Regions from separate parts of the Marinobacter sp. Hex_13 genome, predicted to be linked through region 2. Evidence: predicted binding sites of a transcription regulator. Region 2 holds the regulator's gene; the other holds the start of a gene.
The links. The regulator LexA, encoded in region 2, represses DNA repair genes until DNA is damaged. The targets are predictions, from matches to a motif close to CTGTNTNNNNANACAG.
Positions count from the first base shown of each region.

Region 1: the regulator LexA is predicted to act here: its motif matches at 10,136-10,151, upstream of recN (DNA repair protein RecN).

Region 1 covers NZ_LSMM01000036.1:13,540-26,036, forward strand. Annotated here, with positions in the region: gene yhbY (ribosome assembly RNA-binding protein YhbY) at 1-175, shown strand, start outside; gene greA (transcription elongation factor GreA) at 266-745, opposite strand; gene carB (carbamoyl-phosphate synthase large subunit) at 750-3,965, opposite strand; gene carA (glutamine-hydrolyzing carbamoyl-phosphate synthase small subunit) at 3,965-5,089, opposite strand; gene dapB (4-hydroxy-tetrahydrodipicolinate reductase) at 5,291-6,091, opposite strand; gene dnaJ (molecular chaperone DnaJ) at 6,103-7,233, opposite strand; gene dnaK (molecular chaperone DnaK) at 7,312-9,237, opposite strand; gene grpE (nucleotide exchange factor GrpE) at 9,348-9,953, opposite strand; gene recN (DNA repair protein RecN) at 10,200-11,879, shown strand; gene fur (ferric iron uptake transcriptional regulator) at 11,983-12,393, opposite strand.
Region 2 covers NZ_LSMM01000049.1:61,045-73,541, forward strand. Annotated here, with positions in the region: gene AXW11_RS12800 (translocation/assembly module TamB domain-containing protein) at 1-3,678, shown strand, start outside; gene AXW11_RS12805 (SIMPL domain-containing protein) at 3,688-4,374, opposite strand; gene AXW11_RS12810 (hypothetical protein) at 4,357-4,587, shown strand; gene AXW11_RS12815 (gamma-glutamyl-gamma-aminobutyrate hydrolase family protein) at 4,572-5,339, opposite strand; gene AXW11_RS12820 (amidoligase family protein) at 5,332-6,327, opposite strand; gene lexA (transcriptional repressor LexA) at 6,506-7,114, shown strand; gene AXW11_RS12830 (cell division inhibitor SulA) at 7,280-7,690, shown strand; gene AXW11_RS12835 (hypothetical protein) at 7,694-7,954, opposite strand; gene AXW11_RS12840 (DUF6586 family protein) at 8,006-8,482, opposite strand; gene AXW11_RS12845 (DUF1329 domain-containing protein) at 8,744-10,102, shown strand; gene AXW11_RS12850 (hypothetical protein) at 10,169-10,495, shown strand; gene AXW11_RS12855 (sigma-54 dependent transcriptional regulator) at 10,567-12,018, shown strand; gene AXW11_RS12860 (sensor histidine kinase) at 12,243-12,497, shown strand, end outside.

The DNA of each region.
Region 1 (12,497 bases), on a different contig from region 2:
GATCAAGATCAAGGTTGCCAGCCAGGACCGCGAAACCCGCCAGGAAGCCGTTGCCGCCCTGTGCGAAGCCGCCGGTGCGGAGCTGGTGCAGACCATCGGCAAGATCGCCGTGATCCTGCGCCGGGCGAAAAAGCCCAACCCCAAGCTGTCCAACCTGCTGCGCCAGAAACACTGACGCTGCCAGCACGCTAGAACCGCACAATGTAAAAAGCCGGCTGCTGTTCGCAGCCGGCTTTTTGTTTGCAGAATCCGCACCCGATGAACGTCAGATGTGCTCTACCTGCTCGATTTCATACTCAACGGTCCCCGAAGGCACGCGCACGGCAACCACGTCGCCCTCGCTTTTACCTACCAGCGCCCGCGCGATCGGCGAGGAAATGGACAGCTTCCCAGCCTTGATGTCTGCCTCATCCTCACCAACGATCTGGTAGCTGACCTGCTCGTCGGTATCGACATTGAGCAGCCGCACCGTGGTGCCGAAGATCACCTTGCCGGTGTTTTCGATGGTGTTAACGTCGATCACCTGGGCTGCGGACAGCTTGCCCTCGATTTCCTGGATACGCCCTTCGATAAAGCTCTGCTGCTCACGAGCGGCGTGGTATTCCGCGTTCTCTTTCAGGTCGCCGTGTTCGCGGGCATCGGAAATAGCCGCGATCACCCGGGGACGATCTTCGGACTTCAGTTTCTGAAGCTCCTCACGTAGGCGGATTTCCCCCGCCTTTGTCATGGGTACTCTGTCAGCCATAGTCTTACTTTCCTGCGTGTAGATCCTGGAGGCGGCGCACAGTGCGCTCGGGGCCGAATTTAATGGCCCTGCAGAAGGCTTCGCCGCCCGCCAGTGTCGTTGTATAGGTCACCTTGGTCTGCAGGGCCGACTGGCGAATCTGTGCCGAGTCGGAAATCGCCTTGCGACCTTCGGTGGTGTTAATAATCAGCTGCACCTGACCATTCTTGATGGCGTCCACGATATGCGGACGCCCTTCACGAACCTTGTTCACCCGATCAACAGTGAGCCCGGCCTGTTTCAACGCCTTGGCGGTACCGGTGGTAGCAATCACCTTGAAGCCAGCGTCAATCAGGTCCTGCGCCACTTTCGCGGCCCCGGGCTTGTCGACGTCCCGCACGGACATGAAGGCCGTACCCTTGGCCGGCAGACGCTCACCGGAGGCCAGGGCCGCCTTGGCGAAGGCTTCGTCGAAGCTGTCACCAATACCCATCACCTCACCGGTGGACTTCATTTCCGGCCCCAGGATGGGATCCACCGCCGGGAACTTGTTGAACGGGAACACCGATTCCTTGACGGAATAGTAAGTCGGCACGATCTCCTGGGTGAAGCCCTGCTCTGCCAGTGACTTGCCAGCCATGCAACGGGCCGCCACCTTGGCCAGGGACACCCCGATGGCCTTGGACACAAACGGCACGGTACGGGACGCCCGCGGGTTCACCTCGATCACGTAGATCTCGCCACCCTGCCAGGCCAGCTGCACGTTCATCAGGCCGATAACATCCAGTTCAATGGCCATCTTCCGCACCGCTTCGCGCATTTCATCCTGCACGTCTTTCGGCAGGGTGTAGGGCGGCAGGGAACAGGCGGAATCACCGGAGTGCACGCCCGCTTGCTCAATGTGCTGCATGATGCCACCGATGACCACGTCCTTGCCGTCGCTGATGGCGTCAATGTCCACTTCGATGGCGGCGTTGAGGAAGTGATCCAGCAGCACCGGGCTGTCGTTGGAGACCAGCACGGCATTGCGCATGTAGCGAACCAGCTCCTCCTCGTCATAGACGATTTCCATGGCCCGACCACCCAGCACGTAGGAGGGGCGTACCACCAGCGGATAACCAATCTCGCGAGCCGCCAGGATGCCTTCTTCGTGGCTGCGCACGGTGGCATTCTCCGGCTGAATCAGGCCGAGGCGGCCGATCATCTGCTGGAAACGCTCCCGGTCTTCGGCGCGGTCGATGGCATCCGGGCTGGTACCGATAATCGGCACACCCGCCGCTTCCAGGCCACGGGCCAGCTTCAGCGGGGTTTGGCCGCCGTACTGGACAATCACGCCCTTGGGTTTTTCGACGTGGATGATTTCCAGCACGTCTTCCAGGGTAATGGGCTCGAAGTAGAGCCGATCCGAGGTGTCGTAGTCGGTGGAAACGGTTTCCGGGTTGCAGTTGATCATGATGGTTTCATAACCATCGTCGCGCATAGCGAGGGCGGCGTGAACACAGCAATAATCAAACTCAATACCCTGACCGATGCGGTTGGGGCCACCGCCAATGACAACGATTTTCTCGCGATCAGAGGCACCCGCCTCACACTCTTCCTCATAGGACGAATACATGTAGGCGGTTGATGAGGCAAATTCAGCCGCGCAGGTATCCACCCGCTTGTAGACCGGGCGAATGTCCAGATCATGGCGCAGCTTGCGCAAGCTGACTTCAGAAATGCTGAGCAGCTTGGCCAAGCGCGCATCGGAGAACCCTTTGCGCTTGAGGCGGAACAGCGTATCGCGATCAATATCCGCCTTGCCGGCGGATTTGAGGGCAGCCTCTTCTTTGATCAGGTCTTCGATCTGTACCAGATACCATGGATCTACATGCGTGTTGTTGAACACTTCTTCCACGGTCATCCCGGCTCGGAAGGCATCGCCGATGTACCAAAGGCGCTCGGCTCCAGGCACATTCAGTTCCTGGGTGAGGGTTTCCTGGCCGTCGGTGGTGCTTAGGTCGACCTTCTCTTCAAAACCGTCGGAGCCCACTTCCAGACCACGCATGGCCTTCTGCAGCGACTCCTGGAAGGTACGACCGATGGCCATCACCTCACCCACGGATTTCATCTGGGTGGTCAGGCGCGCATCAGCCTGGGGGAACTTCTCGAAGGTGAAGCGCGGAATCTTGGTGACCACATAGTCGATGCTGGGCTCGAACGAGGCCGGAGTAACACCACCGGTGATTTCATTGCGCAGTTCATCAAGGGTGTAACCCACCGCCAGCTTGGCCGCCACCTTGGCAATCGGAAAACCCGTTGCCTTGGACGCCAGCGCCGAAGAACGCGACACCCGGGGATTCATTTCGATGACGACGACACGGCCGTTGTCCGGGTTTACGCCAAACTGCACGTTGGAACCGCCAGTTTCCACACCGATCTCACGCAGTACCGCCAGAGAGGCGTTCCGCATGATCTGATATTCCTTGTCGGTGAGCGTCTGGGCCGGCGCGACGGTGATGGAGTCACCGGTGTGCACGCCCATCGCGTCAAAGTTTTCAATGGCGCAGACGATGATGCAGTTGTCGTTTTTGTCGCGGACAACTTCCATCTCGTACTCTTTCCAGCCAATCAGGGACTCATCGATCAGCAACTCGTTGGTCGGCGACAGGTCCAGACCACGGGTGCAGATTTCCTCGAATTCGTCGCGGTTGTAGGCAATACCGCCGCCGGAACCACCCATGGTGAAGGACGGGCGGATGATGCAGGGAAATCCGATGTCGTTGGCCACTTCCCAGGCTTCCGCCATGGAATGGGCGATCGTGGCGCGAGGGCACTCCAGGCCAATCTTCTTCATGGCCTTGTCAAAACGATCACGGTCTTCAGCTTTATCGATGGTGTCGGCGTTGGCGCCGATCATTTCCACACCATGCTCAGCCAGAACGCCGTGCTTTTCGAGGTCCAAAGCGCAGTTCAGGGCTGTCTGACCACCCATGGTAGGCAGCAATGCATCCGGCTGCTCTTTCTCGATGATCTTGGCAACGGTCTTCCAGGTGATGGGCTCGATGTAGGTGGCATCGGCCATTACCGGGTCGGTCATGATCGTGGCCGGGTTGGAGTTCACCAGAATAACCCGGTACCCCTCTTCACGCAGGGCTTTACAGGCCTGGGCTCCAGAGTAGTCAAACTCGCACGCCTGCCCGATCACGATGGGGCCCGCGCCCAGGATCAGAATGCTTTTAATGTCGGTACGCTTTGGCATCAACGTGCCTCCATCAGGCGGATAAATTCATCAAACAACGGCGCTACGTCGTGCGGGCCGGGGCTCGCCTCCGGGTGACCCTGAAAACTGTAGGCTGGCTTGTCGGTACGGCGGATTCCCTGCAGAGAACCGTCGAACAGGGATTTGTGGGTCGCCTCCAGATTGTCCGGCAGGCTGGTTTCGTCCACTGCAAATCCGTGGTTCTGACTGGTAATCATCACGGTACCATCGGCGATGTTCTGTACCGGATGGTTGGCGCCATGGTGGCCATGCCCCATCTTGATGGACTTGGCCCCGCTGGCCAGGGCCAGCAACTGGTGGCCAAGACAGATGCCGAAAACCGGAATGTCGGTCTCCAACACATCGCGAATGGCGCTGATGGCGTAGTCACATGGCTCGGGGTCGCCGGGGCCGTTGGACAGGAAAATACCATCGGGATTCATCGCCAGCACATCGGCAGCGGGGGTCTGGGCTGGCACAACAGTGATATCACAGCCGCGACTGGCCAACATGCGCAGGATGTTGAGCTTCACACCGTAGTCCCAGGCGACGACCTTGAATTTTGATTCGGTGCGCTCGCCATAGCCACTTTCGATATCCCACTCACTCTGGCTCCAGGTCCAGGTTTTTTCCGAGGTGACTTCCTTCGCCAGATCCATGCCTTTCAGGCCCGGAAAAGCGTTGGCCAGCTCCAGAGCACGCTCGGCCGTGGCGTCTGCGCCGGCGACCACGGCGCCATTCTGGGACCCTTTATCCCGCAGGATTCGGGTCAGGCGACGGGTATCGATATCGGCAATGCCGACGATGTTGTTGTCGCGCAGGTAGTCCTGTAGCGAGCCGGTGCTGCGCCAGTTGCTCACCAGCAGGGGCAGATCACGGATTATCAGGCCGGAGGCCTGGACGCGATCGGATTCGATGTCTTCTTCATTCACACCGGTGCTGCCGATGTGAGGGTATGTGAGGGTGACAATCTGGCGGGAGTAGGACGGGTCGGTCAGGATCTCCTGATAACCGGTCATGGCGGTGTTGAACACCACCTCTCCGCTGGTTTCCCCTTCAGCGCCAATGGCGGTGCCGTAGAACAGGCTTCCGTCTGCGAGTGCAAGGATGGCAGGTGTACTCAAGGCTTGTATCCTCATCGAGTGGCGTACAGGTTCGTCACGAACAGGAACGCAAGCGCAAATTCAGGTCGCAAAAAAGCGAGAGGGAGTTGAACTCCGTCCCGCTTTTTCTGTTGAGCGTTGTCAAAGCTACGCTTGGTGCAGTTAAACCGCCTTATTGTACGAAATATGGCAGTTTGTGTCCACGCGAAATCTTACTCGTCGCTACTTCAGCCCCAACACATCCTGCATGTCGTACAACCCGGCCGGCTTACCTTCCAACCACAAGGCCGCACGCATCGCACCTTTGGCAAACGTCATCCGGCTGCTGGCTTTGTGGGTAATTTCAATGCGTTCGCCCTCAGTGGCGAACAGAACGGTATGATCACCAACCACATCGCCGGCCCGAATGGTTTCGAAGCCGATCTCCTTGCGGGTACGCTCCCCGGTAAAGCCTTCACGGCCGTAGACAGCACATTCCTTTAGGTCTCGACCGAGGGCATCGGCGACAACTTCGCCCATTCGCAAGGCCGTGCCCGACGGCGCGTCTTTCTTGTGGCGGTGGTGGGCTTCGATGATTTCCACATCGTAGTCGTCGCCCAGGGCTGCAGCGGCGGTGCGCAGCAGGTTGAGGGTGACGTTGACGCCCACACTCATGTTGGGGGCAAACACCACCGGGGCCTTTTCGGCGGCAACGGCGAGCTGTTCTTTCTCGGCGTCGGTCAGGCCGGTGGTACCGATCACAATCATTTTGCCGTTGGTTTTACAGAATTCCGCATTTTCCAGGGTCAGATCCGGGAAGGTGAAGTCGATGAGTACGTCGAAATCCTCCTTCACTTCGGCGAGGCTGCCAGCCATCTTGACGCCAGTCTTACCAATGCTGGTCATTTCACCGGCGTCGGCGCCGATAAGACTGCTGCCAGGCTCGACGACTGCCGCGCCAAGTTCCAGGCCTTCAGTTCCGTCAACGGCTTCGATCAACACTTTGCCCATGCGCCCTGCGGCGCCGATGATTGCTACCCTCATCACGTCTGCCCTCAGAATTTCATTTCGTCGAAGAAGCTTTTCACACCTTCAAACCAGGAGGTTTTTCGCGGACCGTGCTGGTTGCCATCGCCACCGTCCAGGGTCTTCTGGAATTCTTCCAACAACTCTTTCTGACGCTTGGTGAGGTTAACCGGAGTTTCCACAACCACGCGACACAGCAAATCACCGGACGGACCACCACGAACCGGGCTAACGCCCTTGTTCCGCAAACGGAACAGCTTGCCGGTCTGAGTCTCCGGTGGAATCTTCAGCTTAACGCGACCATCGAGCGTCGGCACTTCAAGTTCGCCACCGAGACTGGCATCCACGATGCTGATAGGCACTTCGCAGTAGAGGTTGCGACCATCACGGGTAAAGATGGAATGCTCCCGAACCGCGACCTGCACGTAGAGATCACCGGAAGGGCCACCTTCAACACCCATCTCGCCTTCACCGGAGAGACGAATACGATCACCGGTATCCACGCCCGGCGGCACCTTGACGGACAGCGTTTTCTCTTCCTGGATGCGACCGGCACCGTGACACTTCTTGCACGGGTTCTTGATAATCTTGCCGGAACCGCGACAGGTAGGACACGCCTGCTGCACAGTGAAGAAGCCCTGCTGCATCCGTACCTGACCCATGCCATTACAGGTACCACAAGCCTCCGGCCGTGAGCCCTTCTCGGCCCCGGAACCGTCACAGGTGTTGCACTCGGTGTGGCCAGGAATCCGAATCTGGACGGTTTTGCCTTTTACCGCCTCTTCCAGGTCCAACTCCAGGGTGTAACGCAGGTCAGCCCCGCGCGTATTGCGGCCACCGCGACCGCCACCAAAGATATCACCAAACACATCGCCAAAGATGTCGGAGAAGCTGGCACCACCGCCGCCTCCTCCGAATCCGCCGCCGGCAGAGCCATCAACACCGGCGTGGCCAAACTGGTCGTAGGCTGCGCGCTTGGAGGAATCGGAGAGTATTTCATAAGCTTCACTGGCTTCCTTGAACTTATGATCGGCGTCCTCATCATCCGGATTCCGGTCAGGATGATACTTCATCGCAAGCTTGCGGTAGGCTCGCTTGATCTCTTTTTCATCCGCTTCCCGGGACACCCCGAGAATCTCGTAATAGTCGCGCTTGGCCATGCTCTAAAACCCTGTTGGTAAAACGAGGAAAACGCGGAAGAGCTCCCGCGTTTTCCAACTGCCTGATGATCTTAAGTTTTATCGCTTGTCGTCGTCTTTGACTTCTTCAAACTCGGCATCAACGGCGTCGTCGCTGGAACCGGACTGGGCAGACTCTTCGCCCCCGGCCTGCTGCGCCTGCTCTGCCTGATCCGCGTACATCTTCTGGGCCATTTCAGAAGACGCTTCCGTCAGCTTCTGAGTCTTGGCCTCGATGTCGTCCTTGTCAGAACCAGCCAGAGCTTCTTCCAGCTCCTTGATCGCAGCTTCGATAGACTCTTTCTCGCCGTCAGACACTTTGTCACCAGCATCGGCCAGGGTCTTGCGCACGGTATGGACCATCGCGTCACCCTGGTTGCGGGCCTGGACCAGCTCTTCGAACTTGCGATCCTCGTCGGCGTTGGCTTCCGCGTCCTGAACCATCTTCTCGATTTCGTCGTCGTTCAGACCTGAAGACGCCTTGATGACGATGGACTGCTCTTTACCGGTCGCCTTGTCTTTGGCCGACACGTTCAGGATACCGTTGGCATCGATATCGAAGGTGACTTCGATCTGCGGCGTACCACGGGGCGCCGGCGGAATGTCCGCCAGGTCGAAGCGACCCAGTGACTTGTTCTGTGTCGCCTGCTTCCGCTCACCCTGGACCACGTGAATGGTCACTGCAGTCTGGTTGTCATCCGCAGTGGAGAAAGTCTGCGACTTCTTGGTCGGGATCGTGGTGTTCTTGTCGATCAGCGGTGTCGCCACGCCACCCATGGTTTCGATACCCAGGGTCAGCGGGGTAACGTCCAGCAGCAGAACGTCTTTCACATCACCGGAGAGCACGGCCGCCTGGATGGCAGCACCCATGGCTACAGCTTCATCCGGGTTCACGTCCTTACGCGCTTCCTTACCGAAGAAGTTCTTCACTTTTTCCTGAACCATCGGCATGCGGGTCTGACCGCCGACCAGGATGACTTCGTCGATTTCACCGATCTTGGCACCGGAATCTTCCAGCGCGGTGCGGCACGGCGCGAGACTGCGCTCGACCAGCTCTTCAACCAGTGACTCCAGCTTGGCACGAGTCACTTTCACGTTCATGTGCTTGGGACCACTGGCGTCTGCCGTCACGTAAGGCAGGTTCACATCGGTCTGCTGGCTGCTGGAAAGCTCAATCTTCGCCTTCTCAGCCGCTTCCTTCAGTCGCTGCATCGCCAACGAGTCGCCACGCAGGTCAATGCCACTGTCTTTCTTGAACTGATCGGCAAGATACTCGATCAGCTTCATGTCAAAGTCTTCACCACCCAGGAAGGTGTCGCCGTTGGTGGCCAACACTTCGAACTGGTGCTCACCGTCCACATCGGCGATCTCGATGATGGAGATGTCGAAGGTGCCACCACCCAGGTCATAAACAGCAACAGTACGGTCACCGCTCTTCTTGTCGAGACCATAGGCCAACGCAGCAGCAGTTGGCTCGTTGATAATCCGCTTCACGTCCAGACCAGCGATCTTGCCGGCGTCTTTGGTGGCCTGACGCTGGCTGTCGTTGAAGTAGGCCGGCACGGTGATAACCGCTTCGGTCACTTTCTCGCCCAGATAGTCTTCTGCGGTTTTCTTCATCTTCTTGATGATTTCCGCAGACACCTGCGGCGGCGCCATCTTCTCGCCTTTCACTTCGACCCAGGCATCACCGTTGTCTGCCTTGGCGATCTTGTACGGCACCATCTTGATGTCTTTCTGGACCACGTCGTCTTCAAAGCGACGACCGATCAGACGCTTGATGGCGTAGAGGGTGTTGTTCGGGTTGGTGACCGCCTGGCGCTTGGCAGATTGACCTACCAGCGTTTCACCGTCTTCGGTATACGCCACGATGGACGGGGTAGTGCGATCACCCTCGGCGTTTTCGATAACCTTGACCTTGTCGCCATCCATAATGGCTACACAGGAGTTTGTGGTTCCCAGGTCGATACCAATGATCTTACTCATGCAATTACTCCAATTCGGTTGTTCAATTCAGTTCCGGCTGCCTTGAAAGTTGCCCCGGAGTCCCGGTGCGCCGCCTGTTTACTGGCTATATTGGCGCTTTAATCTGCTTTTCAAGCCTGCTCGTCGATTTTTGGCGCGTCTTCAGCCTTGGCGACCACCACCATCGCGGGACGAACAAGGCGATCGTTCAGGGTGTAGCCCTTCTGGACCACAGCCACCACACTGTTGGGCTCGGCATCAGGTGCCGGCACCATGGACATGGCCTCGTGCTGCTGGGGATCAAACGGCTCACCCACGGGGTTAAGCTGAACCACATTGAACTTGCCTAGACTCCCCATGAACAGATTAAGAGTCATCTCGACCCCTTCACGAATAGAGGCCACCAGTTCGCCGGCACTTTCATGCCCCTCTGTGCTTTCAACCGCCTTTTCCAGACTGTCAGCGACCGGCAGAAGCTCCTTCACAAACTTCTCCAGCGCGAATTTGTGGGCTTTCTCCACATCGATCTCAGCGCGACGGCGAACATTCTGCATCTCCGCCTGGGAACGCAACATCTGCTCCTGAAACTCCTGCGCCCGGGCCTTCAGGGCCTCAACTTCGCTTTCCGGAGCGGCTTCGGCACTGTCTTCCGTCGCCGTTTCTTCCTCGGGAGCGGCTTCCGCAGTGTCTTTCAACTCTTCTTCCACCTGTTCGTTACGATTCTCGTCAGCGCTCATGACTACTCCTGCTTGATCGTCGGCGGCCAGACGACCGGCCAGTTAACGTTTGGTTTCCGACCGCCATGGGCCGAAAAAAACATGTTTGCGAACGGATATGGGGCCCGTATCGGATGTTTCAACCGTTGCGCACCTCATTCATTCACAAATTCGCCAGCCGATGTTTGCAAACAGCAAAAACCCTGTATATATTCACAGTCACTGTATGTAATCACAGTATTCAGGAATTGAGCGGAGGACCTCTGCATGCTCACACAGCTCACTGTTTCCAATTACGCCATTGCCGAGCGGGTCGAACTTCAGTTTGGAAAGGGTATGACGGCGCTGACCGGAGAGACCGGTGCCGGCAAATCCATTGTCCTGGACGCCCTCGGCCTTGCCATGGGCGGGCGCGCCGACGCTGGCGCCGTACGCCATGGTGCCAAACGCGCCGATATTACCGCTACTTTCGACGTGTCCCGCATTGCCGAAGCCCGGCAATGGCTGGAAAACCATGAGCTCGACGATGACAACGAATGCATCCTGCGCCGAGTGATCAGCAAGGATGGCCGCTCTCGCGCCTACATCAACGGCCAGCCCTGCCCCCTTGCCCACCTGAAAGATCTGGGCAGCGCCTTGATGGACATCCACAGCCAGCACCAGCACCAGTCCCTGCTGCGCAAGGAGACTCACCGCAAACTGCTGGACGAGTTCGCTGGCGCAGAAGCGTTGGGAGAGCAAACCAGGGATGCATGGAAAGCCTGGCACAAAACCCGCCAGCGGCTGACCGAACGCCAGCAGAATGCCGATGAGACAGAAGCCCGCCTGCAGCTACTGCGCTACCAGGTGGAAGAACTGGATCGCCTGGCGCTGGAAGACGGAGAGCAGGCAGAGCTGGAGAAAGAACAGGAACGGCTCAGCCATGCCGACACGGTGCTACACAACAGCCATCAGGCTACCCTGCTATGCACGGAAGATGAGAATAGCGCAGCGGATCTGGTGCGCCAGGCTTTACAGCAACTGGAGCAGTTGCCGGTGGAGGTACCGGCACTGACGGAAACCATCCAGATGCTGAATGAAGCCCAGATTCAGATCACCGAGGCTGGCGACAACCTGCGCCACTTTGTGGAAGATTACGACGCCGACCCAGCCCGACTGGCCGAAGTGGAAGAGCGCCTGAGTGCCATTTACCAGATGGCCCGCAAGCACCGCATCACACCGGAGACTCTCCCGGAATTCCACCAGAGCCTGAGTGCCGAACTGGCATCGCTGGACGACGGCGAGGGCAGCGTTGAGAAGCTGGAGGCGGAACTGGAAGAACAGCGAAGCCACTTCAATACCCTGGCCACCGAGTTGTCGAACGCACGCCAACAGGCTGCTGCCAACCTCGATCAGCGCATCGCGGAGGAGCTCGCCCAACTGAGCATGCCAGCGGTCCAGTTCGTAACCCACCTGAGCCGCAACAAAGGCGACGAGCCTGCGCCCCACGGCCTGGAAGACATTGAATTCCTGGTCAGCGCCAACCCGGGCCAACCCGCACGTCCGCTAGCCAAGGTAGCCTCGGGTGGCGAACTCTCACGCATCAGCCTGGCCATTCAGGTGGTGGTTGCGCAAACTTCCACCACACCAACACTGGTCTTTGACGAGGTGGATGTAGGCATTGGTGGCGGCACCGCCGAAGTGGTTGGTCGCTTGCTTCGCAGCCTGGGCAGTAATGGACAGGTGTTGTGCGTCACCCATCTTGCCCAGGTAGCGGCCCAGTGCCATCAGCACCTGTTCGTCAGCAAGTTTACGGAATCAGACGCCACTTACTCGAAGATCGAGTCATTGGACGACAATGGCAGGGTCAGCGAAGTGGCAAGAATGCTCGGTGGTGTGGATATGACCGAACACACCATTGCCCATGCCCACGAAATGTTCACGAAAGGCCAGGCTACGCATCACTGAACAGTTTGAAAGGTAAGCGTATTCCCCTCTCGATCCTGAGAGTTGTTGGGGCGGGCTAAAACCCCGCCCCCTTTTTTCTTTTTCCGGAACAAATCCTGAATGATCAGGATTTGAGGGGTTTGACGTAAAGAATCAGGCTGTGATCGACAATCTCATAGCCTCGTTCTTTGGCAATCTTTTGCTGCCGCTCTTCGATCACCTCATCGACGAATTCAATGACCTCGCCGGTCTGAGTGCAGACCATGTGATCATGATGATCGTCGCCGGCCATCTCAAATACGGCGTGCCCACCTTCAAAGTTGTGGCGCAGAACCAGGCCAGCTGCCTCAAACTGAGTCAGCACCCGGTAGACGGTTGCCAGGCCCACGTCATCACCCTGTTCGAGGAGCTTTTTGTACACATCCTCGGCGCTGAGGTGATGCTCCTCGGAGTTCTCCAGAATATTGAAGATCTTCACTCTTGGCAGAGTGACTTTAAGACCGACTTTTCGTAATTCGGTGTTTTCGGATGACATGTTACGATTCACTCTTTGGTGTGCCTCACGGCTTCCGGTATGATGAAGCCGCATGTTAACGGTCAGACCGTGTCACACCTGCCCCTGGCAGGCGATTTCAAGAT
Region 2 (12,497 bases):
GCGCTGTCCGTTATTGTCCTGCTACCGCTGTTATTGATTGGGTTGTTGGTGCTGGCGCTGCGCTCGGAAACCGGCACCGCCTGGGTGATTGATCAGGTTCCCGGCCTCGAGGTTGAGCAGGGGCAGGGTTCGTTGCTGGGGCAGTGGCAGGCAGCCTCCCTGACATGGCAGGGCTACGGTGTTGGGCTACAGGTAGAGTCGCCGGTCGTTGACTGGTCGCCCACCTGCCTGTTCAACAAACAGCTCTGTCTGGAGCGGCTTCTGGCAGACAGCATTGATCTGACGCTGCAGCCATCCGGCGAGCCCAAAGAAGACAGCGGTGATATTAGTCTACCCAGCGTCGACCTTCCGTTGGGGCTGGTGGTCCGGGACGTGAACCTTGGCCCCTTTATGCTCAACGATGCCAAGGTCTGGGACCGGCTCCAGCTCAAAGCTCAGGGTTCCGGTTCGGACTGGCATCTGCAGAACCTGGCCTTTGTTCGGGATGATATCAGCATTGATGCCTCCGGCAGGCTCCAGACCCGGGGCGACTGGCCGCTGGATCTGGAGGTTGGGCTGATGCTCCCGCCCCCATATGGCGCTGATTGGCAATTGGCACTCAATCTGACCGGGAGTGCTGCTGACCTGAGAGTTCAGGGCCAGAGCAGCGGTTATCTTGATGCCACGCTGGCTGGCCGGGTGGCGCCGCTGGACAGCGCCCTGCCGGCGGAACTGACCGTTCGTTCCGGCCGGTTCGTCCCGGCGGAGGGGTTACCGAAAACCCTGGTGCTGACAGACACCGTGGTTGCCTTGAAAGGCAGCCTTGAGAACGGTTTCCGCTCGGACTCCCGCACCGTGCTGCCCGGATCGACAGGCGATATACCCTTGTCATTGAAGGGGTTGGTGACTACAGAGGGTCTCGATGGATTGGAGCTCGTGTTGACCGGCCCCGGGAATAATGAGGCTGAGACGGGCCGCCTCCTCGTCACCGGCAACGTGAGCTGGGAGCAGGCGCTTCAGGCAGACGCCAAGGTCAGTCTCGACGCTTTTCCCTGGTACAGCCTGATTCCGGATTTTGAACAGCCGCCGGTCACATTGCGCCAATTCAACGGCGACGTTCAATACCAGGGGGGAGCCTATCAGGCGAGCATTGACGCCAGTGTCAGCGGCCCCATGGGCGACGCCGATATGGCGGGAGATCTTGAGGGTGACCTGGAGTCTGTTGCGTTGACGAACCTGCGCGTCAATACCGGCGCGGGTTTTCTCGGCGGCCGTGCGGACGTGGCGTTCGCTGATCAGTTGTCGTGGGATGCAAGCCTGACGCTGGACAGTTTTAACCCCGGTTTCTGGCTCCCCGCCCTGGAAGCGAGCTTGAGCGGCGACGTGGGTACCAGCGGACGTCTGCAGGAGGAAGGAACGCCTACGCTGCAGGCAAAATGGGACCTTTCCGGGAGTTGGCAGGCCAATGACGCGCTGATACGAGGTGCGCTGGACAGTGATGCCGGTAACTGGACATTGTCGAACCTGGAGCTTGAGGTAGGGGACAACCGGGTGACCGGCCAGGGCCGATGGGGGCAACAGATTAACGGCAACCTGGAACTGAACCTGCCTGCGCCGGAAACCTTCCTGCCGGGGCTGGCAGGTTCGGTCAACGGTACGGCATCGGTTTCCGGCACCGTGGACCAACCCCGTGGCAAGGTAACACTCACTGGCAGCGACCTGGCATGGCAGGATCAATTGAGTCTGTCCAGCCTGGACCTGGCGGCCACGCTACGCGAAGGGTTCAACATCCAGGCGGATCTTCGGGGAAAGGAAGTTCGGTATGGCGAACAGCTACTGGAAGACTTGTCGCTGGCACTGACGGGAACTCGGGATGATCACCAACTCAGGCTAAACGCCCGCCACAAAGAGGCTGAGTTGTCGCTGTTGCTGGCCGGAGACGCCTCGGAAAGCTGGAATGCTTGGGTGGGTGCGCTTGAGCAGGGGCAAATCAGTGTGCCTGCCCAAGGCCAGCAATGGACCCTGTCAGAGTCCGCGGCCCTCGAGTATACCGAAGCGGGCAAGCTCACGTTGGGACAGCACTGCTGGCAGTGGCAACAGGCGTCTGTCTGTGCCGAGGACCAGACTCTGCTCCCGACTCAAGATATCGCCTATCGCATTGAAAACTTCCCGACCACGGCACTCTCCCCGCTGTTGCCGGACACCCTGCGTTGGGACGCAACGCTGAATGCTGACCTGCAAGTGGTCATGACGGAAGATGGGCCGGATGGTGAAGTATCCATCGATGCCGGTTCCGGTGAGTTTGAAGTGCAGGTGAGGGACGAATGGGAGAGCCTGAGCTACAACACCTTCACCACCCGCCTGAGTTTGAAGCCGAATGTGGCGGAGCTGGACCTGCAGTTGCAGGGGCCCGATATTGGTAATCTCTCTGTCGGCATGTCGGTCGACCCGGATAGTGATGCCCGTGAAGTCGATGGGCAATTCAGCATCGAAGGCCTGGATATCGCCATGGCTGGCATATTTGCCGGGCTGGAGGTTGTTGAGGGAGAGCTCAATGGCGAGGGGACACTGTCTGGGCCGCTAATGAAGCCAGCTGTAAACGGCGAGCTTGCGCTCTCTGGCGGTCACATTGCCGATCCGCGGTTACCGATTCCGCTTGAGGATCTGGTGGTCAGCCTGGAGTTGAAAGGATATAGCGCGGATTTGTCCGGACGTTGGCGCAGCAATGAACGCGGAAGCGGCAACATAGAAGGGTCGTTGGCCTGGGAGGCGGAACCGTCGGTGGAAGTGCGGCTGACCGGTGACCGTTTGCCCTTCAATTACGAGCCGTACGCCCAAGTGGAGCTGGTGCCGGATATCACTATCGCCTACGAAGGCGGCGATCTGTCGGTTTCCGGTAACCTGAACGTACCCCGGGGCACGATCGAAATTCGTGAGCTGCCCGCCCAGGCCGTGTCCGTATCCGAGGACGAGGTTATCGTCGGTGCTGAGGAGAAGGAAGGCGGGCTCCGCACTCTCAATATGGACGTCACTGTCGTGGTCGGTGAGGACGAGGTCAGCTTTAGTGGTTTCGGTGTCACCGGTAACCTTGAGGGGACACTGCGTATCGGCAACAACCTGGATACCCGAGGCGCCCTGCAGCTTGTTGAAGGCCGGTATGAGGCCTACGGTCAGGAGCTCGACCTGCGCCGGGCCAGGCTGGTGTTTGTGGGGCCACTGTCAGAACCGTACCTGGACATCGAGGCAGTGCGGCGTGTGGACAACGTGGTGGCCGGCATCCGCCTCAGCGGCCCGGTGAGCTCGCCCCGGACCGAAGTGTTTTCTGAACCGGAAATGCCTCAGACCGATGCGCTCTCATATGTGATCCTCGGCCGGGCACCGCAAAGTCGTGGTGATGAGGGGCAAATGAGCAGGGCAGCCATATCGCTGGGGCTGACTCAGGCTAACAAGGTAACCCAGGGTATTGGCGAGGAATTCGGGATACGCAATCTGACGCTGGAGGCGGAAGGTTCCGGGGATGAATCGGCAGTAGTGGCCAGTGGTTACCTGACGGATGAACTCAGCATCCGCTACGGTGTCGGCATCTTCCAGCCCATCACCACGGTGGCGCTACGTTACGATATCGGACGTTACTTCTATCTGGAGGCTGCCAGTGGCCTGGCAGCCTCCCTGGATATATTCTATACGCGGGACTTCTGAGCGGGTGATCTACTCCAGTTCAAAAGTCGCGCTAACCCGGGCCTCCAGTTCACGGGAACCGACCGCTGAGACAGCGTCCGAGGCGCCTCGCATTTCCGCCATCATTGGCATCGGGGGTTGATGGCCACCATCGACGTTAATGGTCATCACCTCTCCGCACTGTTTGTCCAGTTCCCGGGCGACAAATTCGCAGCGTGATTTCGCATCCGCAATGGCGCCCGCCAGGGCCTGTTTACGCAAACCGACTTCATCGGAATGAAAAAACTGATGGGGACCGACGTTGTAGTCCATACCCAGTGATTGCGCCTGTGCAAGAATCGGGTTGAGCAGAGAGAGGTCATCGATGGTGAAGCTGACCGTTTGTGAAGCCACGGCCACTCGTCGGGGCTCCTCGTGACGCTCTGGTGATGGAATCGAACGGCTGTAAAGGTTCAACGAGGCGTCGCTGTAGGATTTGAGCCGGTCGCGGAAGTCCTCGATGCTCTCCCTCCACTTCTCCATCTGCTCGTTGACTTCCTCAGTGGCCGTCTCGGGAAGCTTGTGCTCGGCGCGGGCGGTGAACTGCAGCCGTGCGCTGTCTGGCGTATACTTGACTGAGGCCTGACCGCTCAGGCTGACTTCTGCTGCTGATGCGCCCAGGGGAAACAGAATCAGGGCCGTGGAGGCCAGCAGGTATCGATGGACGTTGTGGAACATAGTTGGATCTCCATGTTATTGCACGAGAATCAGGTCAGGTTGACGCCCCGGGAGCGTGATATCCTGTTCAGGCTGACCGGGAGCGACCCCCATTATGTGACCACCCGCGAGCAACTGAAAGAGTGGGCGGCCCGTTATTTGACGGCTCTGCCCGACGATGCTCGGGAAATTCGTGAAATTAAGGCCGTGTTGCAGCGTTATCTGCCATTTTGAGCGGTATTCTCATCATCTTCTCCGGCGGCTTCGACGGGTTCATCCAGCCGAATCAGCTTCCTGTCTTCCGCAGCCTGCACGAAATGGCTGAAAATCCGCCGGTGGCCGCCATGATAAAGCAGGTACTCCGGGTGCCACTGGATGCCCATTAGCCATTGCCCACGTGTATTTTCTATCGCTTGTACAAACGAGTCGTTGTCCACGGCAACAACGCGGAGATGTGTGCCCAGTTTTTTGATGCTCTGGCTGTGGATGCGGTTCGCGCCAATGACCGGGCTGCGCATCACCTCTCCCAGGCGGCTGTCACTGACGACCCGAACAGTCTGTAGCGGTAACAGTAACGGCCGGTGGCGGGTGTTCACCCGCAGAGGTGTCACGTTCTGGCACAAAGATCCGCCGCGGAAAATATTGATAAACTGGGCGCCGCGGCAGATACCCAGTACCGGGATGTTCAATTCTTCAGCACGGGACAGCAGACGAACATCGGTTTCGTCGCGGCGCACGTCATACCGGGCGGTTACCTGGGGAGTCTGACCGTACCGCGAAGGGTGCACGTGGGTACCACCGGAGAGCACAAGGCCGTCGAGCAAGGAGACGTCCACCTTCGAACCCGGGCGGATAAAATGGGTACGCGCTCCATGGAGGCGCAGCGCGAAGGTGATCAGCCGGTGGGCGAGGCTGCGGCGTGCCGGGCCGCTGATGCCAATCGTAAGGCCCGGATGTTCAGGCTTATCTACCGGGCTTTCAGACATAGTTCCCGGACCGAAGCCACTGGTCAGACGTGTCTAACCAGCTGTGGGTCAGGTTATGGAGGCTCAGTTTGCGACTGTTGCGAAACTCCGTAACCAGTTTCGATAAGTCATCAGCGTTGGCCACCAGTTGTTCCAACACAATCCAGTCATTCCAAACCGTGGAAAAATGCCAGTCAGGGTTATCAATGTCGCAGTCGGGTAGCCGGTAATGAAGCGTTGGCCGGCTTTTGATGCGCTCATCCTCCACATATTCTGCGAGCAAATCGCTGTTCAGGTGTGCGAACAGCGGGAGCAGGTCCAGGGCCTTGTTGCGGGTTGGATTGTAATGCAGATAGTCCCGCATTAATTGCTCCATGTCCGGCGCATAATCCTCTGAAATCAGAAGGTCAATGTAGGTGCTGCTCCAGGGCTCAATGTAGCTGGTCAGCTTACGGCTGAAATCGATCTGGTGGCGTGCCTTCAGCCACTCGTAGAGCGCAGCGAAGGCCCGCAGGTAGCGCACCAGCGTTGTGGCTCTGAGGTCCGGTAGCTCCGGGTTCAATTGCAAACCAAAGGCATAATAGAGCGCCTCCCGGCTGCCGAGTGCGCCTGCTCTGCGCAGCTCATCGCAAAGTGTCTCTATGCGTTCCAGCTTACTGAAAGCCATCGGAGGGCTGACGATCTCCAGGGGCACGATTTTCTCGGCGGCTGCGTCGATCACGCTCATGGCCTGGCCGCCAAGCTCCCTGACAGATTCGGGAAGACGCTCGTCGGCCAGATCAAGGTCCTTTATCGGGTCCGAATCCAGTTCGATGGTAAAGTCACCGAGTTCCGTTTCAACCTCGGACACATAGCGCGCAACAGACTTTCCGGTGCCTCCCAGCAGTTTTGCGGACAGCGAGACGAGATCTTCGTAACCGAGGCCGGACAACTCAATTTCAACGCCAACTCTGCGTTCCTTGCCGTCATCCGTCTTGAGGATGTCCGGTAACCTACATCTGTTGCTCATTCAGGCGACTCCCTATTTTGGTTGCGATTACCTTAACACAGTCATACGTCAGGGCGTGGTGGACGGGCCACCCAGTGCGGCTCAAGAAAAAATTGCGTTTACAGGGTTTACACTGGATAAAACACTGTATATAGTCAAATCACTGTATATAAAAACAGGGCTAACCGGGGCAACCTAAATGAAGCTGACAGCTAGGCAGACACAGGTACTGGATATTATTCGTCGCTACCTTGACGAGACCGGGTATCCGCCGACCCGTGCAGAAATCGCGGCGGAACTTGGGTTTCGTTCTGCCAATGCCGCAGAAGAACATCTGCGGGCACTGGCCCGAAAAGGCGCCATCGAGATGGTGCCGGGAGCCAGCCGGGGAATACGTCTTCCCGATGTAGAGGCTGATCTTGGTTTGCCAGTGATCGGTCAGGTGGCGGCCGGTAGCCCCATATTGGCCCAGGAGCATATCGAAGACCATTGCACCCTGCAGCCTGAATTTTTCTCGCCCTCGGCGGATTATTTGCTCAGGGTGCGCGGCATGAGCATGAAGGACATTGGCATCCTTGACGGCGACCTGTTGGCGGTGCACCGCACCCACGATGTGCACAACGGACAAGTGGTTGTGGCGAGGGTAGGTGAGGAAGTCACGGTCAAACGGTTCCGTAAGGAAGGCTCGAAAGTGTACTTGATCGCCGAGAACGAGGAATTCGAACCCATAGAAGTGGATCTGACAGAACAGGAACTCTTCATTGAGGGGCTCGGCGTCGGGGTCATACGGCGCTCGGACCTTCACTGACACCCCCAGGGTGTCCGGACATATCCGGCTGTGTTTCGTTGAGTGTTGAACACCGCGGGCGCGGCTTAACGGCAGGTGAGGCTTATCATGGAACAACTCAGCTTTAATCAGAATCTGGCTTATGCTCACGGAGGCGGCAGGTTTGTCGGTTCAGAGGTTGCCGGTATGAGCGACCATGATACCGTCAGGGCGCCTGCTGTCAGGAGTCGCCCAGCCAAACCGGCAGGCAATGTGACCGAAATCATTTTGCCCGAAGGGCAGGTTGAGAACTTCCAGCTATTGCTACCGATGCTTACGCAGTTGAATCAGGAGAAGCGTTGGTTAGCCTGGATTGATCCGCCCCAAAGCCTTGTCAGTAAGTGGCAGACCATGCGTGGCATCGTTGCAGGCGAACTGTTGGTGTTGAGGTCTACTCCTGACTACCCAGCCGGGGAGCTTGCCGAGCGAGCACTGAGCGCAGGCACCTGTCACGCTGTGGTCATGTGGACCCACAAGCTCGGGCGCGAAGCGCTCGCGTCACTGGAGCAGGCTTCGGCTCGGGGTAACAGTCATGGTGTGGTGCTGCGCCAGCGCTGATCGTCAATGAAGTGTGTAGGAGGGCCGGATGTCCTGAGTGTCCGGCTCTTCGTCTTCCCAGTCGATATCATGGGCAACGTTACCGACGGCCTCAATACCGGCTGCAATCATGGCCTTGGCCACGTTCATGTCCCGGTCTTCCATCATCTCCCTGGCTTCCGTCGAAAATGATATCTGGACCAGTGGTGCACTGTCGTCGTCGATGCGGCGAAGCGCATAGTCTCCGTTGCTCAGTTGTACAATCTCGAAAAACGATGGTGACATTAAGTTAGCCTTTCAGTTCATTCCTGTTGGGTCCGGCAACGCCGTGGTTCATTACCATTCGCTGTGCCGATCCTCGAGGATATCGATAAAGTGTTTCATCGCGCCCAGAGTGGTTTCCAGAGCCTGCTTTGAGCGATCCGGGCCGGTGTCAGCTGCAACCGCAATCACGTTTTCATTGCTGACCGTTTTTCGGGTCACCGGGGGATTGCCCTGATGACGCTCAAGCTGCTCGAGATGACTCCACCAACTCCGCCCGTCACTGGCCAGCTGCTCCAGTTCTGTCATTTCCGGGCTGTGGGTTCCGATCAGCTCATCCAGTGCCTCAAGGTCATCAGGCTGGCTATGTTTGTGCTGATACACCCTGGCGATCATTACCAGCGTCAGTTTTCGAGCCCTCAGCCCCAGCTCTATGCTGCCTTGCAGCAGCGCTTCTTGCGTTGGAACGCTGTCGCTGTGCTCCAGCTGCCCCAACAGGTTGCGAGCCAGGAATATTTTCTGGGAAACCAACGAATGCCACTGTGAAGCCATGGTAGTACCTGAGAGTGGTTTCACTGCTGTGCGATGAATTAATCGCCAACTATAACATTTTTCATTGTGAATTTCTCCTCCCGCCGTTGGTTTGGTGGTTTTGACAAGAAACTACAAAGATTCACTTGAAACGGTCGTTTGAATTTGGCAAAAAGGCGCCCCGATTGAATAACATTTGATCGCCTGTTGTTGTTTCCGGCGTAGGCATGCCAAACCGCGAATGATACATGGGTTGATCGGTTACCTTGGAGGTAGAAGGGAATGCGGAACCAATGGGTCACGGGTTTTACAGTGGCATTGTTTGGGTTGTCAGGCGTTGCGTTGGCAAAGGTCAGTGAATCCGAAGCTCAGCGGCTGGCTAGCGAACTGACTCCAGTTGGAGCTGAGCGGCAGGGCAATGCCTCTGGCAGCATTCCTGCGTGGACAGGTGGGCTAACCAAGCCGCCCGCTAGTTGGAAACCGGGGCAGGTGGAAACCAACCCGTTTCCCGAGGATGAGCCTCTGTTTGTTATTACCGGCGCGAATGTGGATCTATATCGCGACAAGCTGACCGACGGACACATCCGTATGCTTGAGCAATATGGCCCGGAATTTGTGATGCCGGTGTACCAGACCCGTCGTACCGCGGCCTTCCCGGAAGATGTGTACGAAAAGTCCCGGGAGAATGCCCGCAGCGCGGAACTTCTGGCGAACGGAAACGGTGTGCGTGACACCATCATGACCAGCCCCTTCCCGATTCCAAAGAATGGCCTGGAGGTGATCTGGAACCACATCCTGCGTTATCGCGGAGAGGAACTGTCGTTCCGTAGCGCTTCAGCGACGCCCCAGGTGAACGGTTCCTACAACCAGGTTGTTAACCAGTACGACTATTACTTTGCCTACAGCCGCCGCGGCGCGAACCTCGCCGATATCGATAACAAGATTTTTTACCTGAAAACCGACACCATCGCGCCATCCAGTCTCGCGGGCACCATCACTCTGGTTCATGAAACCCTGGATCAGATTCGCTCACCCCGGCTGGCGTGGCGATACGATGCCGGCTCAAGGCGGCTGCGCCGGTCACCGAACCTGGCCTATGAAACCGATCTGCCGAACTCTTCATCCCTCCGCTCGGTTGATCAGAAAGACATGTACAATGGCGCCCCTAACCAGTACGACTGGGAGCTGAAAGGCAAGCGTGAGATCTTCGTGCCCTACAATGCCTACAAGCTTCACGACGCGGATGTCCAGCCGGACGATGTCATTCGGCCACAGCACATCAACCAGGAGTTGGCCCGATACGAGCTACATCGGGTATGGGTTGTCGAAGCGAAACTGCGGACCGGTATCAGCCATATCTATTCCCGCAGGGTGTTCTACGTCGACGAAGATAGCTGGCAGATTCTTGCCACGGAGGAGTACGACAGCAATGATGAACTCTGGCGGGTGTCCGAAGCTCACAACATCAGCTACTACAGTGAGCCGGTATTCTGGACTACCATGGAGATGACTTACGATCTGAACGCCCAGCGCTATTACATTGATGGTCTGGATAATGGCTTCCCCGCCTATGATTTCGAGCCTGGCTTCCGTGGTAATCAGTTTTCTGCCTCGGCAGCCCGGAGAGCAGCCCGCCGCTGATGACTGGCAGCCCCGGGCCGGTTGAGGCACGGGGCGCTACCGGACCGTTTTCAAGGAGATGCAATTATGTCGGTACCGGAACAGCTAGAGGCAGTGGATACCCTGGTTGAACACCTGAAGACCGCGCTTGCGGAGAAGAACTGGGACGAACTGTCCCGTCTGAATGAGCTGGTCAAACCGACGATCGAGCCGGTTATGGCGGCCCTTGAGGCCGGCGAGCTGAGCCCTGAGCCAGTCAGGGAAAGGCTGGCAGCCCTGCAGACATTCTGTGATCGTGCCAATATTTCGGCAAATGAAGCCAAGGCGGAAGCCCAGAAAGCGCTGAAAGGGGTGAACCAGAACCGCAGCGCGGCAAAAGCCTATCAAAACGTCTCGTTAAATCGGCCAAAATAGCGTCATAAAATTGACTCAGGCCCACTTACAGTCTTAAATACCGCACAAATCCCCGCAAGAGATTCGTTTGGATGTCGAAGAATAACAAGGTGCTGGTGCTCAGCGAGGACGATGCGAAAAGACGTGACATTTCTACCATTCTTGAGTTTATCGGCGAAGAGGGCATTGTCGTTGGGGCCGATGCCCATTCACTGCTGAGCAGCGGTGACGCTGAGGATCTGGAGTCAATTTCCGTTGCCGTTGTTAACGGCGAGGACGATGGCGTGACCGCAGTGATTTCAACCGTGTGCGAGGTCGCTCAGGGGGTGCCTTTGCTGTTGGTTGGCGACCCTGATCTGGCGGGCCTCTCCGACGACGAGACAAGCCGGGTAATTGCCCGCATGGAATGGCCGCTTAACTACACCAAATTCGTGGACTCGCTCTACCGTGCACAGATCTACCGGGATCAGTTTGCACGTTCCCGTGAACGGGGGCAGCAACGTGGTCTACAGCTTTTCCGTAGCCTTGTTGGTACGAGTCGAAAAGTGCAATCGGTACGCCAATTAATGGAGCAGGTGGCCGACAAGGATGTGAGTGTGCTGATTACTGGCGAGTCGGGAACGGGCAAGGAAGTGGTGGCGCGAAACCTCCATTACCATTCCTCTCGTCGCGACAAGCCCTTCGTGCCGGTCAACTGCGGTGCCATTCCAGCGGAATTACTGGAAAGCGAATTGTTCGGGCACGAGAAGGGCGCGTTCACCGGCGCTATCACCTCGCGGGTAGGTCGGTTTGAAATGGCCGAGGGGGGCACCCTGTTTCTGGACGAGATCGGCGACATGCCGTTGAACATGCAGGTCAAGATTCTGCGGGTTCTGCAGGAACGCACTTATGAGCGTGTTGGCAGTAACCGGACTCAGTCAGCCGACGTCAGGGTCATTGCCGCGACTCATAAACATCTCGAAGACATGATTGAAACGGGCGATTTCCGTGAAGATCTCTATTACCGCCTGAACGTTTTCCCCATTGAAATGCCCGCTTTACGTGACCGGGTTGAAGACATTCCGCTGTTGATCAATGAATTGATTTCGCGGATGGAGAAAGAAAAGCGGGGCTCCCTCAGGCTGAACTCGGCGGCGATCATGAGTCTTTGCCGCCACGACTGGCCCGGGAATGTTCGCGAACTGGCGAATCTGGTGGAGCGGTTGGCGATTATGCACCCCTACGGTGTCATTGGGGTTCAGGAGTTGCCCAAGAAGTTCCGTTACGTGGACGATTACGACGAGAACCGGCCAGTGGAAGACTCCGGTATGCCCTCTGGCATTCCCGGGCTGGTGGGGCTGGATGCGCCGGCTCTGCTGCCGGTGAACGGCATCGACCTGAAGGACTACCTGTCCAATCTTGAAAGGCAGTTGATTCAGCAGGCGCTGGATGAAGCCGGGGGAGTAGTGGCCCGGGCAGCCGAAAAGCTTCGGATTCGTCGAACGACGCTGGTTGAGAAGGTCCGGAAGTATGGACTTCGGGATGAAGAGTCCGAGGAGAGCTGATCAATCCCCCAAAGAATCGGTTTCTGATGGCGTCAAAGGTTTGTAACCTTCGGCGCCATCGCTGTTTTTAGGCGACGGAAACCCGTCGTATACCTTTCCTCTGTTTTTCCTTCCTGTTGAAAAATAAACAAAATTTAAAGTTGGCACAGTGCTGGCTTAGTCTCGTCCAAACGATCCATCCGATTGGTACGGGCCGGGGGTTAGTCCGGTCAGAGGGCGAGTTTATGAGTCAGTTACAGTTTGTGGGTTTGTCGTCAGCAAAGGCGTCTGCCAATGCGGCTGCCGATGTCAATGACAAGGTGACGGCGTTGTTCCCGGAGCAGGACGATGAGGCTGTGGGGACAGCGTTGGAGCTGTTTAATCAGATGTCCCGACAGATCACTGATTCCTACCGCACTCTTGAGTCCCGTGTTAATCAGTTGTCCGGGGAGCTGTCCGCGGAATCCCAGCAGCGCCAGGCGGAGCTGGAGCAGAAAGAG